Regions from separate parts of the Duganella sp. S19_KUP01_CR8 genome, predicted to be linked through region 3. Evidence: predicted binding sites of a transcription regulator. Region 3 holds the regulator's gene; each other region holds the start of a gene.
What was found. The regulator LexA, encoded in region 3, represses DNA repair genes until DNA is damaged. The targets are predictions, from matches to a motif close to ACTGTATNNNNATACAGT.
Positions count from the first base shown of each region.

Region 1: the regulator LexA is predicted to act here: its motif matches at 1,877-1,894, upstream of V6M89_RS24100 (error-prone DNA polymerase).
Region 2: the regulator LexA is predicted to act here: its motif matches at 1,907-1,924, upstream of recA (recombinase RecA).

Region 1 is NZ_JAQQPR010000028.1:60,515-63,788, forward strand. Features, by position in the region: gene V6M89_RS24100 (error-prone DNA polymerase) at 1-1,873, opposite strand, end outside; gene V6M89_RS24105 (TonB-dependent receptor plug domain-containing protein) at 2,097-3,274, shown strand, end outside.
Region 2 is NZ_JAQQPR010000014.1:44,311-47,584, forward strand. Features, by position in the region: gene recX (recombination regulator RecX) at 154-606, opposite strand; gene recA (recombinase RecA) at 739-1,857, opposite strand; gene V6M89_RS15445 (response regulator transcription factor) at 2,040-2,720, shown strand; gene V6M89_RS15450 (sensor histidine kinase) at 2,717-3,274, shown strand, end outside.
Region 3 is NZ_JAQQPR010000012.1:150,604-153,877, reverse strand. Features, by position in the region: gene V6M89_RS14215 (cystathionine gamma-synthase family protein) at 1-537, shown strand, start outside; gene V6M89_RS14210 (hypothetical protein) at 597-1,091, shown strand; gene lexA (transcriptional repressor LexA) at 1,096-1,734, opposite strand; gene rpsF (30S ribosomal protein S6) at 2,025-2,411, shown strand; gene priB (primosomal replication protein N) at 2,430-2,735, shown strand; gene rpsR (30S ribosomal protein S18) at 2,751-3,041, shown strand; gene rplI (50S ribosomal protein L9) at 3,076-3,274, shown strand, end outside.

The sequences.
Region 1 (3,274 bases), on a different contig from region 3:
GGTCGTAAAACTCCCGGGGGCGCAGGCGCGGCAGCATGCTCATCTGCGCGCGCGATTCGATCTGGAACACGCCGATGGTGTCGGCCTCGCACATCATGTCGTAGGTGGCCTCGTCCTCCTTGGGGATGTCCTGCATCCGGAACGGCGCGCCGCGCCGCGCGCTGACCAGCGCCAGCGTGCGCCGCAACGCCGACAACATGCCCAGCGCCAGCACGTCCACCTTCATCAGGCCCAGTTCCTCCAGATCGTCCTTGTCCCACTGGATCACACAGCGCCCTTCCATCGTGGCGGCCTCGATCGGCACCAGCCGCGACAGCTTTTCATGCGAGATGACAAAGCCTCCGGGATGCTGCGACAGGTGGCGCGGGAAGCCCAGCAAGGTCACCGCCAGCGCGGCCCATTGCTGCGCCAGTTGCGATTCCGGGTCCAGTCCGCATTCGGCCAGCCGGCCCAGCAGGTCGTTGCGGCTGTCGAACCAGTGGTGCGCCTTGGCTACCTTTTCGACGATCGCCAGGTCCACACCCAGTGCCTTGCCGCTGTCGCGCAGCGCGCTCTTCGGACGATAGCTGATGACGACGGCCGCCAGCGCGGCCCGGTCCGCGCCGTATTTTTTGTAGATGTACTGGATCACCTCCTCGCGCCGCTGGTGCTCGAAGTCAACGTCGATATCCGGCGGCTCGTTGCGCTCCTTGGAAATGAAACGCCCGGTCAGCATATTGCTGCGCTCGGGATCGACCTCGGTCACGCCGAGGCAATAGCAGACCACCGAGTTGGCCGCCGATCCCCTGCCCTGGCACAGGATGTTTTGCGAACGGGCGTAGCGGACAATATCGTAGACCGTCAGGAAGTACGGCTCGTACGTCAGATCCGCGATCAGCTCCAGCTCCTTCTCGATCTGCCCGCGCACCTTGTCGGACACGCCGGCCGGAAAGCGCCGCTGCGCGCCGGCATACACTTCCTGCCGCAGATAGCTGGCCGGCGTATGGCCTGCTGGCACCAGCTCGCGCGGATATTCATAGCATAGCTGGCTCAGATTGAAATTGCACTGCTGCGCGATATTCAGCGTTTCCGCCAGCGCCTGCGGCGGATACAGGTTCGCCAGCCGCAGCCGCGAACGCAGGTGCTGCTCGGCGTTCTGCGCCAGCGCGTAGCCGCACTCGGCCACCGGCTTGCCGACCCGCACCGCGCACAAGGTGTCATGCAGCGGCTTGCGCGAGCGCACGTGCATGCAGACATGCCCCAGCGCCACCACCCGCATGCCATGCTGCAGCGCCACCTCGTCGATGCTGAGGCGGTGCGCCTCGTCCAGCGCGCGCTGCAACAGGTTCAGGCCCATCCAGCTGCGGCCCGGAAACGTCACTTCCATCCACGCCGCCTGCGCATGCAGGCGGTCGACATCGTCCGGCTGGAACGCCGGGTAATGCGGCAGCAAAATCATCAGGCAACCGGGCAAGCCCTTCAAATGGGCGTAGGCCGGCGGCGGCGCGGCCAGGTCGGCCGGCGTGAGCAGGTAGCTGCCCTTGGCGACCCGGTTGCGCCCTATCGTGATGAGTTCGCAGAGATTGCCGTAGCCCTCGCGGTCCTGCGCCAGCGCGATCAGCGACAGCGCCGGGCTGCCGTCCGGGTTCTTCAGATGGAAATGGCTGCCGATCAGCAGCGGCAGATTGGCCGCCTTGGCCTGGGCGTGAGCGCGCACTACGCCGGCCAGCGAGCATTCGTCGGTGATCGCCAACGCGGCGTAGTCCAGCTGCACGGCGCGCGCGACCAGCTCCTCGGCGCTGGAGGCGCCTTGCAGGAAGGAGAAATTGGTCAGGCAGAACAGCTCGGCATATGCCGGCAAGCCTTGCGTGGTCGGTGTGGTGATCGGCATCATGATACTGTGTTTTTATACAGTATAATACACCGTACGCCAATCGCTACCTGATAGATGAAGCAATAATTGGCTAAAACTATGGCACTACGTAGCATTACGTAGTGCCGACGCCACTCTGGCGCGGCAAAACAACAGTAAATAAAGTTTGAATGCAAAATTATCAAAAAAGTCATGTGCTAATGAGCTATTTGACTAGAATCGGTTTTTTCACGGGAGAGAAAACTTGTTCGCCAACACGCCATTACGTCATGCAGTACTGCTCAGCCTTTACGGCGCAGCCGCCCTCAGCCTCGCACCATCCGCTTTCGCGCAGACCGCACAGGAAGCCAAGCCAGACACCACCATGCAATCGGTCAGCGTAGTCGGCTCGCGCCGCGCGACCACTTCGTCCACCGACACCGTGGTGCCGGTCGACATCATTCCGATGAGCAAGTCCACAGAACAAGGCGGCCAGTTCGACCTGGCGCAAACGCTGACTTACATCTCGCCATCGTTCAACTCGACCCGCCAGAGCGGCTCCGACGGCGCCGACCTGGTCGACTCCGCCGCGCTGCGCGGCCTCGGTTCCGACCAGACCCTGGTGCTGGTCAACGGCAAGCGCCGCCACACCACCGCGCTGGTCAACCTGTTCGGCGCGCGCAACCGCGGCAACACCGGCACCGACATGAACACCATCCCGCTGCTGGCGATCAAGGACGTGCAGGTGCTGCGCGACGGCGCCGCCGCCCAGTACGGCTCGGACGCCATCGCCGGCGTGATCGACATCGGCCTGAAGAAAAGCAAGGGCTGCGAAGCCGTCGCCGGTTTCAGCGAATACTCCAAGCGCGACGGCAAGAACTACATGACTTCGGCCTACTGCGGCTTCGAGATCGGCAACGGCGGCGTGCTCGGCATCACCGGCGAATACCTGGACCGCGGCCGTTCCAACCGCGCCGAAGCGGACAACCCGCGCATCATCGGCGACACCAAGACCAAGAACCAGACCATCTACCTGAACGGCGAACTGCCGACCACCGGCGCGGGCAAGCTGTACTTCACCGCCGGCGGCCAGACCCGCAACGCCTCCAGCGCCGCCTTCGCGCGCGGCGGCATCGGTTCCGACGACATCCCGAGCCGCAACTCGGCGGCCATGTACCCGAACGGCTTCGTGCCGTTCATCAACGCCGACATCGACGACCAGTACGCCATCCTCGGCCATCGCGGCACGGTGGGCGACTGGAACCTGGATGTGTCGCAGACCTATGGCTACAACAAGATGCGCTACAACATCAGCCATACGATCAACGCCTCGATCGCCAACAAGGACTTGCTGGCCGGCGGCAAGGGCATCAGCCCGGACCGCTTCGACGCGGGCGGCTTCTCGTTCCAGCAGCTGACCACCAACCTCGACCTGAACCACTA
Region 2 (3,274 bases), on a different contig from region 3:
AAGTGTAGCACATCAAGACCTCCAGTTGCGTCAGAACATATCTTTTGGAAGGAAAAATGGCCGTTTTGAGATCGTTTTTACAAGAAATTCACCAGTCTTATTTCAGTCATGGAAACATTGCATGGTGCGGCGCGGCAACGTCTACTTGATCTGTCAGTCGTCTTCCGGCGCGCCTTTCAGCGCGGTTTGCACGGCGCGCTGGGAAAATCCCCGTTGCATCAGGAAGCGCATCTGCTTGTTGCGTTCCTGCGGATCGGCGGCCACGGTGCCGAACTTGCGGTTCCACACATCGACGCAGCGTTCGGTCTCGCCTTCTGCCAGGCCCGCCTTCAGTTCCTGCAGTTCCTCGCCCTTGATGCCGTGGCTTTGCAGCTCGGCGACGATGCGGCTGTTGCCGAAGCGGGCCGAGCGCCGGTGGATCAGCGCTTCGGAGAAACGCTCCTGCGACAGCCAGTTGTTCTTTTCCAGCAGGTCGAGCAGGGCTTCGACGTCGTCGCCCTCCTCCGCGTAGCGCGCCAGCTTGCGGGCCAGCTCCATGCGGCTGTGTTCACGCATCGACAGATAGCGCAGGGCGCGGCCCTTCAGGCTAAGTTGCGGTGCTGCCATAAAAACCTCTGCACAATGAGAAAACCACCGGCTGAATGAACAGCGCGGTGGTCGATCCGTCGCTCCCGCGCACGCGGGAGTCTATAGAACGCATGCTCAGCATGGGTCCCCGCTTTCGCGAGGACGACGGCTTTACGCGGCGTCGGCCTTGTCGCCCTTGTCCGCCTTATCGGCCTTGTCGACCGATTTCAGCTTGACCACGGTGTCGCCCTTGTCGGCGGCCAGCGGCGGCAGTACGCGCACGCCCAGCGATTCGCGGACTTTGTTTTCGATTTCCCACGCCAGCTCAGGGCGCTCCTGCAGGAAGATACGGGCGTTGTCCTTGCCCTGGCCGACGCGCTCGCCGTTGTAGCTGTACCAGGAACCGGACTTCTCGACGATCTTCGCTTCAACGCCCAGATCAAGAATCTCACCTTCACGCGAGGTGCCGGCGCCGTACAGGATGTCGAAGTGCGCTTCCTTGAACGGCGGCGCGATCTTGTTCTTGACGACCTTGACCTTGGTTTCGTTGCCGATCACCTCGTCGCCCGATTTGATCGAGCCGGTGCGGCGGATGTCCAGGCGCACGGAGGCGTAGAACTTCAGCGCGTTACCGCCGGTGGTGGTTTCCGGGCTGCCGAACATGACGCCGATCTTCATGCGGATCTGGTTGATGAAGATGACCAGGGTGTTGGTGCGGTTGATCGAACCGGTCAGCTTGCGCAGCGCCTGGGACATCAGACGGGCTTGCAGGCCCGGCAGCGAATCGCCCATGTCGCCTTCGATCTCGGCGCGTGGCGTCAGCGCGGCGACCGAGTCGATGACCACCAGGTCGACCGAACCGGAGCGCACCAGCGCGTCGCAGATTTCCAGCGCTTGCTCGCCGGTGTCCGGCTGCGAAATCAGCAGCTCGTGCAGGTTGACGCCCAGTTTCTGTGCGTAGCCGACGTCCAGCGCGTGCTCGGCGTCGATGAAGGCGCAGGTGCCGCCCAGTTTTTGCATTTCAGCAATGGTTTGCAGGGTCAGCGTGGTTTTACCCGACGATTCAGGACCGTAGATTTCCACCACGCGGCCGCGCGGCAAGCCGCCGACGCCCAGCGCGATATCCAGGCCGAGCGAACCGGTCGACACGACCTGTACGTCCTCGATCGGCGTGTTGGCGTCCATGCGCATTACGGAGCCTTTGCCGAATTGCTTCTCAATTTGGGCCAGCGCGGCAGCCAGCGCCTTGGCCTTTTCTGATGCAGGTACAACAGCTTTTTTATCGTCCATAATGTTCTTTCAACCAGTAGGTGGGTGCAAATTCGTCGGTACAGGCAGCACTGTATAAAAAAACAGTGCTTAATGCAAGCACGATTTTTAAACAATTTTGAGATTGCACAAAAACTCGCCACCTTGCGCGAAATGAAACACAATAGAATCTTCTGCCGCCGGCGTGTTGGAGTGTCTACATTATGCGAATTTTACTTGCCGAGGACGACAGCGTGCTGGCCGACGGCCTGACCCGCTCGCTACGCCAGTCCGGCTACGCCATCGATTGCGTCAGCAACGGCCAGGAAGCCGACACCGCCCTCTCGACCCAGGAATTCGACCTGCTGATCCTGGACCTGGGCCTGCCCAAGCTGTCCGGGCTGGAGGTGCTGCGCCGCCTGCGCGCGCGCGCCTCGCTGCTGCCGGTGCTGATCTTGACGGCGGCCGACTCGATCGAGCAGCGCGTCAACGGCCTCGACCTGGGCGCCGACGACTACATGGCCAAGCCGTTCGCGCTGTCCGAGCTGGAGGCGCGGGTGCGGGCGCTGACCCGGCGCGGCGCCGGCGGCGGCGCCACCGTGGTCAAGCACGGGCCGCTGAGCTACGACCAGGTCGGCCGCAGCGCCTACATCAACGAGCAGATGCTGGACCTGTCGGCGCGCGAACTGGGCTTGCTGGAAATCCTGCTGGCGCGCAGCGGCCGGCTGGTGTCCAAGGAACAGCTGGTCGACCACCTGTGCGAATGGGGCGAGGAAGTGAGCAACAACGCCATCGAAGTCTATGTGCACCGGCTGCGCAAGAAGATCGAGATCGGCGGCATCCGCATCGCCACCGTGCGCGGCCTCGGCTACTGTCTCGAAAAATATTCGGACGCGCCCAAGTGACGCCGCCGGCCGCACAGCCAGCGCCGGATCTGGAGTATCAGCCGCCGGCGCCCGAGGCCGACGAAGGCATCCAGCACTCGCTGTTCGGCGAGATCCTGGACTGGATGCTGGCGCCGCTGTTGCTGCTGTGGCCGATGAGCATCGCGATCACCTACCTGGTGGCCAAGTCCATCGCCAACCAGCCGTTCGACCACGCGCTGGAAGACAGCGTGACCGTGCTGGCGCAGCAGGTGCGCGCGGTGGACGGCAAGGTCATCAAGGGCCTGTCCGGCCCGGCCCGCGACATCCTGCGCGCCGACGATGTCGACAACGTCTACTTCCAGATCCAGGGCCCGCGCGGCGAGCACGTGGACGGCGACCGCGACCTGCCGCCGCCGGTCATCGACGAGGACGACAAACCGCGCGGCAGCGTGCGCTTCCGCAACGACAATATGCACGGCACGCCGGTGCGCGTGGCCTACGCCTACGTGCGGCTGGAGCACAACAGCGGCGGCGAGCCGCAACTGGCGCTGGTGCAGGTGGCCGAGACCCTGGAGAAACGCGGCCAGCTGGCC
Region 3 (3,274 bases):
TACGAGAACTACAAGAAGGCCGCGCCGCTGCAATGGGGGCTGGCGCAGATCCGCGCCAAGGGCTTGCGCGACTTCGGCTCGTCGCTGGCGCCGGAAGCGGCCCACCACATCGCCGTCGGCGCCGAGACGCTGGCGCTGCGCATGGAACGCACCAGCGCCAATGCGCTGGCGCTGGCCAGGCTGCTGGAGGCGGACGAGCGCGTGGCCGCCGTCCACTACCCAGGATTGGCGTCGCACCCGCAGCACGCCATCTCCAGCGAACTGTTCCGCAGCTTCGGCTCGCTGCTGAGCTTTGAGCTGAAGGACGGCATCGACTGCTTCGACTTCCTGAACCGCTTGAAGTTGGCGATTCCGGCCTCCAACCTGGGCGACACGCGCACGCTGATCATCCCGGTGGCGCACACCATCTTCTTCGAGATGGGCGCGGAACGCCGGGCGTCGATGGGCATCGCCGAGTCGCTGATACGGGTGTCGGTCGGTATCGAGGATGCCGACGATCTGCTGGACGATTTCACCTGCGCACTGGAAGCTTGCTGAGCGTCGCGCCGAGTTGTGATAATCTAAGCTTTCAATTTTGCTAAGCGGGAGGAGGCGTTATGAGAGCAGCATGGGTATTCGCCTTGACCGTGCTGTCGAGTAACGCCTTCGCCGACGAGCAGGCGCGCCGCCTGGCCCGCCAGGCCGAGATCGAGTACTACACCAGCCGCTACGACGGCGCCGATATTTCGCTGGCGCGTTTCAACTGCCAGCCTCCCAACATCCCGATGCGTCCGGCTCTGGCTGGCGGCCCTGCTGTGACGCAGGCGCTGGCCGCGTGGCGCAGCTGCTACGACCAGTTCCTTGCGAATTACAATGCCGCGCTCCCGGTAGGCAAGAGCATTCCTCCCGACCTGGCCGACCTGATGAGCGATGATGAAATGGATGCCGCCCAGACCTTGATGAGCGAGGTGTTCGTACGGGTGGCGGACGATGCCAAGCGCCAGGCGGACGCGGTCACGCTGGCGCAGGCCGCGTGGGAAGGCCGGCGCGGCGACATCGCCTTGAGCGCGCGCGACCTGTCGCACCTGCCGGAGACGGCCGGCAAGCGCTAGGCGTTTAGTGCCAGCTGCGCATCAGGCCGACCGCCAGGCCTTCCAGCGCGAACTCGTCGGCTTCAGGATCGACCTTGATGATCTTGAAATCCGGGTTTTCCGGCAGCAGCTCGACCAGGGAGCCGGTCTTGCGATAACGCTTGACGGTGACGTCGTTGCCGATGCGGGCCACGACGATCTGGCCGTTCTTGGCGCTGTCCACCTTTTTCACTGCCAGCAGGTCGCCGTCCATGATGCCGGCGTCGCGCATCGATTCGCCGCGCACCTTCAGCAGATAGTCCGGCTTGGAGGAGAACATGGCCGGATCGACGCTGTAGCTGGTCTCCAGGTTTTCCTGCGCCAGGATGGGCGAGCCGGCGGCCACGCGGCCGATCAGCGGCAGCGACATCATCAGCGACACCGGCACCTTGGAGGCGGCCGGTTCGGCGTGCACGCCCAGCAGGCGGATGCCGCGCGAGGTGCCGGCGGCGATCTCGATCGCGCCCTTGCGCGCCAGCGCCTGCAGATGCTCCTCGGCCGCGTTGGCGGATTTGAAGCCCAGTTCATTGGCGATTTCGGCACGGGTCGGCGGGAAGCCGGTGTTCTCGATGGCATCCTTGATCAGATTGAGAATTTGTTCCTGTCTTGCGGTGAGCTTGATCATAGAGTGCTTTAGGCCTGTGTATATAGACAGTCTGTATTTTTGTACAGTGTGAAGCGAAATGCAAGGGAATTTGTTGCTTAGCGCGAAATAAATTCATGGTGGGGTCAAGTCTGACATTCGGACACGGCCTCGACCGTAGCACCGCACTACGGTCGAGGCCGTGTCCGAATGTCAGACTTGACCCCGGATTGTCTTTTGCCGGAAAAGCTGATATAGTCGCGGGCTTACCTCTTCCCACACCTGTCTTGACGCCAGGGTGGGCTATATTCACAGTCCTTAAGGGAGTTTGCATGCGTCACTATGAAATAGTATTTATCGTCCACCCGGACCAGAGCGAGCAAGTGCCCGCCATGATCGAGCGTTACAAAGCCTCGGTAACCACCCGCGGCGGCGCCGTGCACCGTGTTGAAGATTGGGGTCGTCGTCAGATGGCTTACTCGATCCAGAAACTGGCTAAAGCACACTACATCTGCCTGAACATCGAATGCGACAACGAGACCCTGGTCGAGCTGGAAACCGCCTTCAAATTCAATGATGCCGTGCTGCGTCACCTGACCGTCAAGATGAAGAAAGCGGAAACCGCTCCTTCGCCGATGATGAAGTCGGTACAACGTGAAGATGCAGCGAAATCGCATCGCACCGAAGCTCCAGCAGTTGCTGCTGCTCCTGCGGCCTAATTGTTGCCAGGAACCGAGCTGAACCAGCTCCAGTTTATTGCCTTGATCGCCGAACGGGACGCCTTGCGCTACACCCCGGCCGGCATGCCGATCGTGAACGCTGTACTCCAGCACCGATCCCAGCAGACCGAGGCAGGCATCGCCCGATTGAGCGAGTTTGAAATTTCCGCGGTTGCCGCGGGCGAGATTTCAGGCCGCTTCAGTCAGGCGCCACTGGCAGGCATGTATCAGTTCAACGGTTTTCTGAACAAGAAGAATCGCAATAGCAAAAGCCTGGTGTTTCACATCATTGATTTTAGTGCTGTCCCAGACAGCTCAATTTAGATACAGGAGCCTAAAATGGCATTCGGTAAAAAGTTCGACAAAAACAAGCTCAAGCTGAAAGAAAAGCGCAAGCAACAGAATCCTTTGTTCAAGCGTAAGAAATTCTGCCGCTTCACCGCCGCAAACGTAGAACAAGTTGACTACAAAGACGTCGACACCCTGAAAGACTTCGTCCAGGAAAACGGCAAAATCATGCCAGCACGTCTGACCGGTACCAAGGCGCACTACCAGCGTCAAGTTGACACCGCAATCAAGCGCGCTCGCTACCTCGCGCTGCTGCCTTACACCGATCTGCACCACGCTTAATCGCGTCGTCTAGATAAGATCCTGGAGAAGAACTATGCAAATCATTCTGTTAGAAAAAGTCGTCAACCTGGGCAACCTGGGTGAAGTCGTTAAAGTTAAAGACGGTTACGCACGTAACTTCCTGATTCCGCAAAAAATGGCCCGCCGCGCTACCGCGTCCGCCGTTGCTGAATTCGAAGTCAAGCGCGCTGAACTGGAAAAAGCTGCTGCTGAAAAGCTGGCTGCCGCTCAAG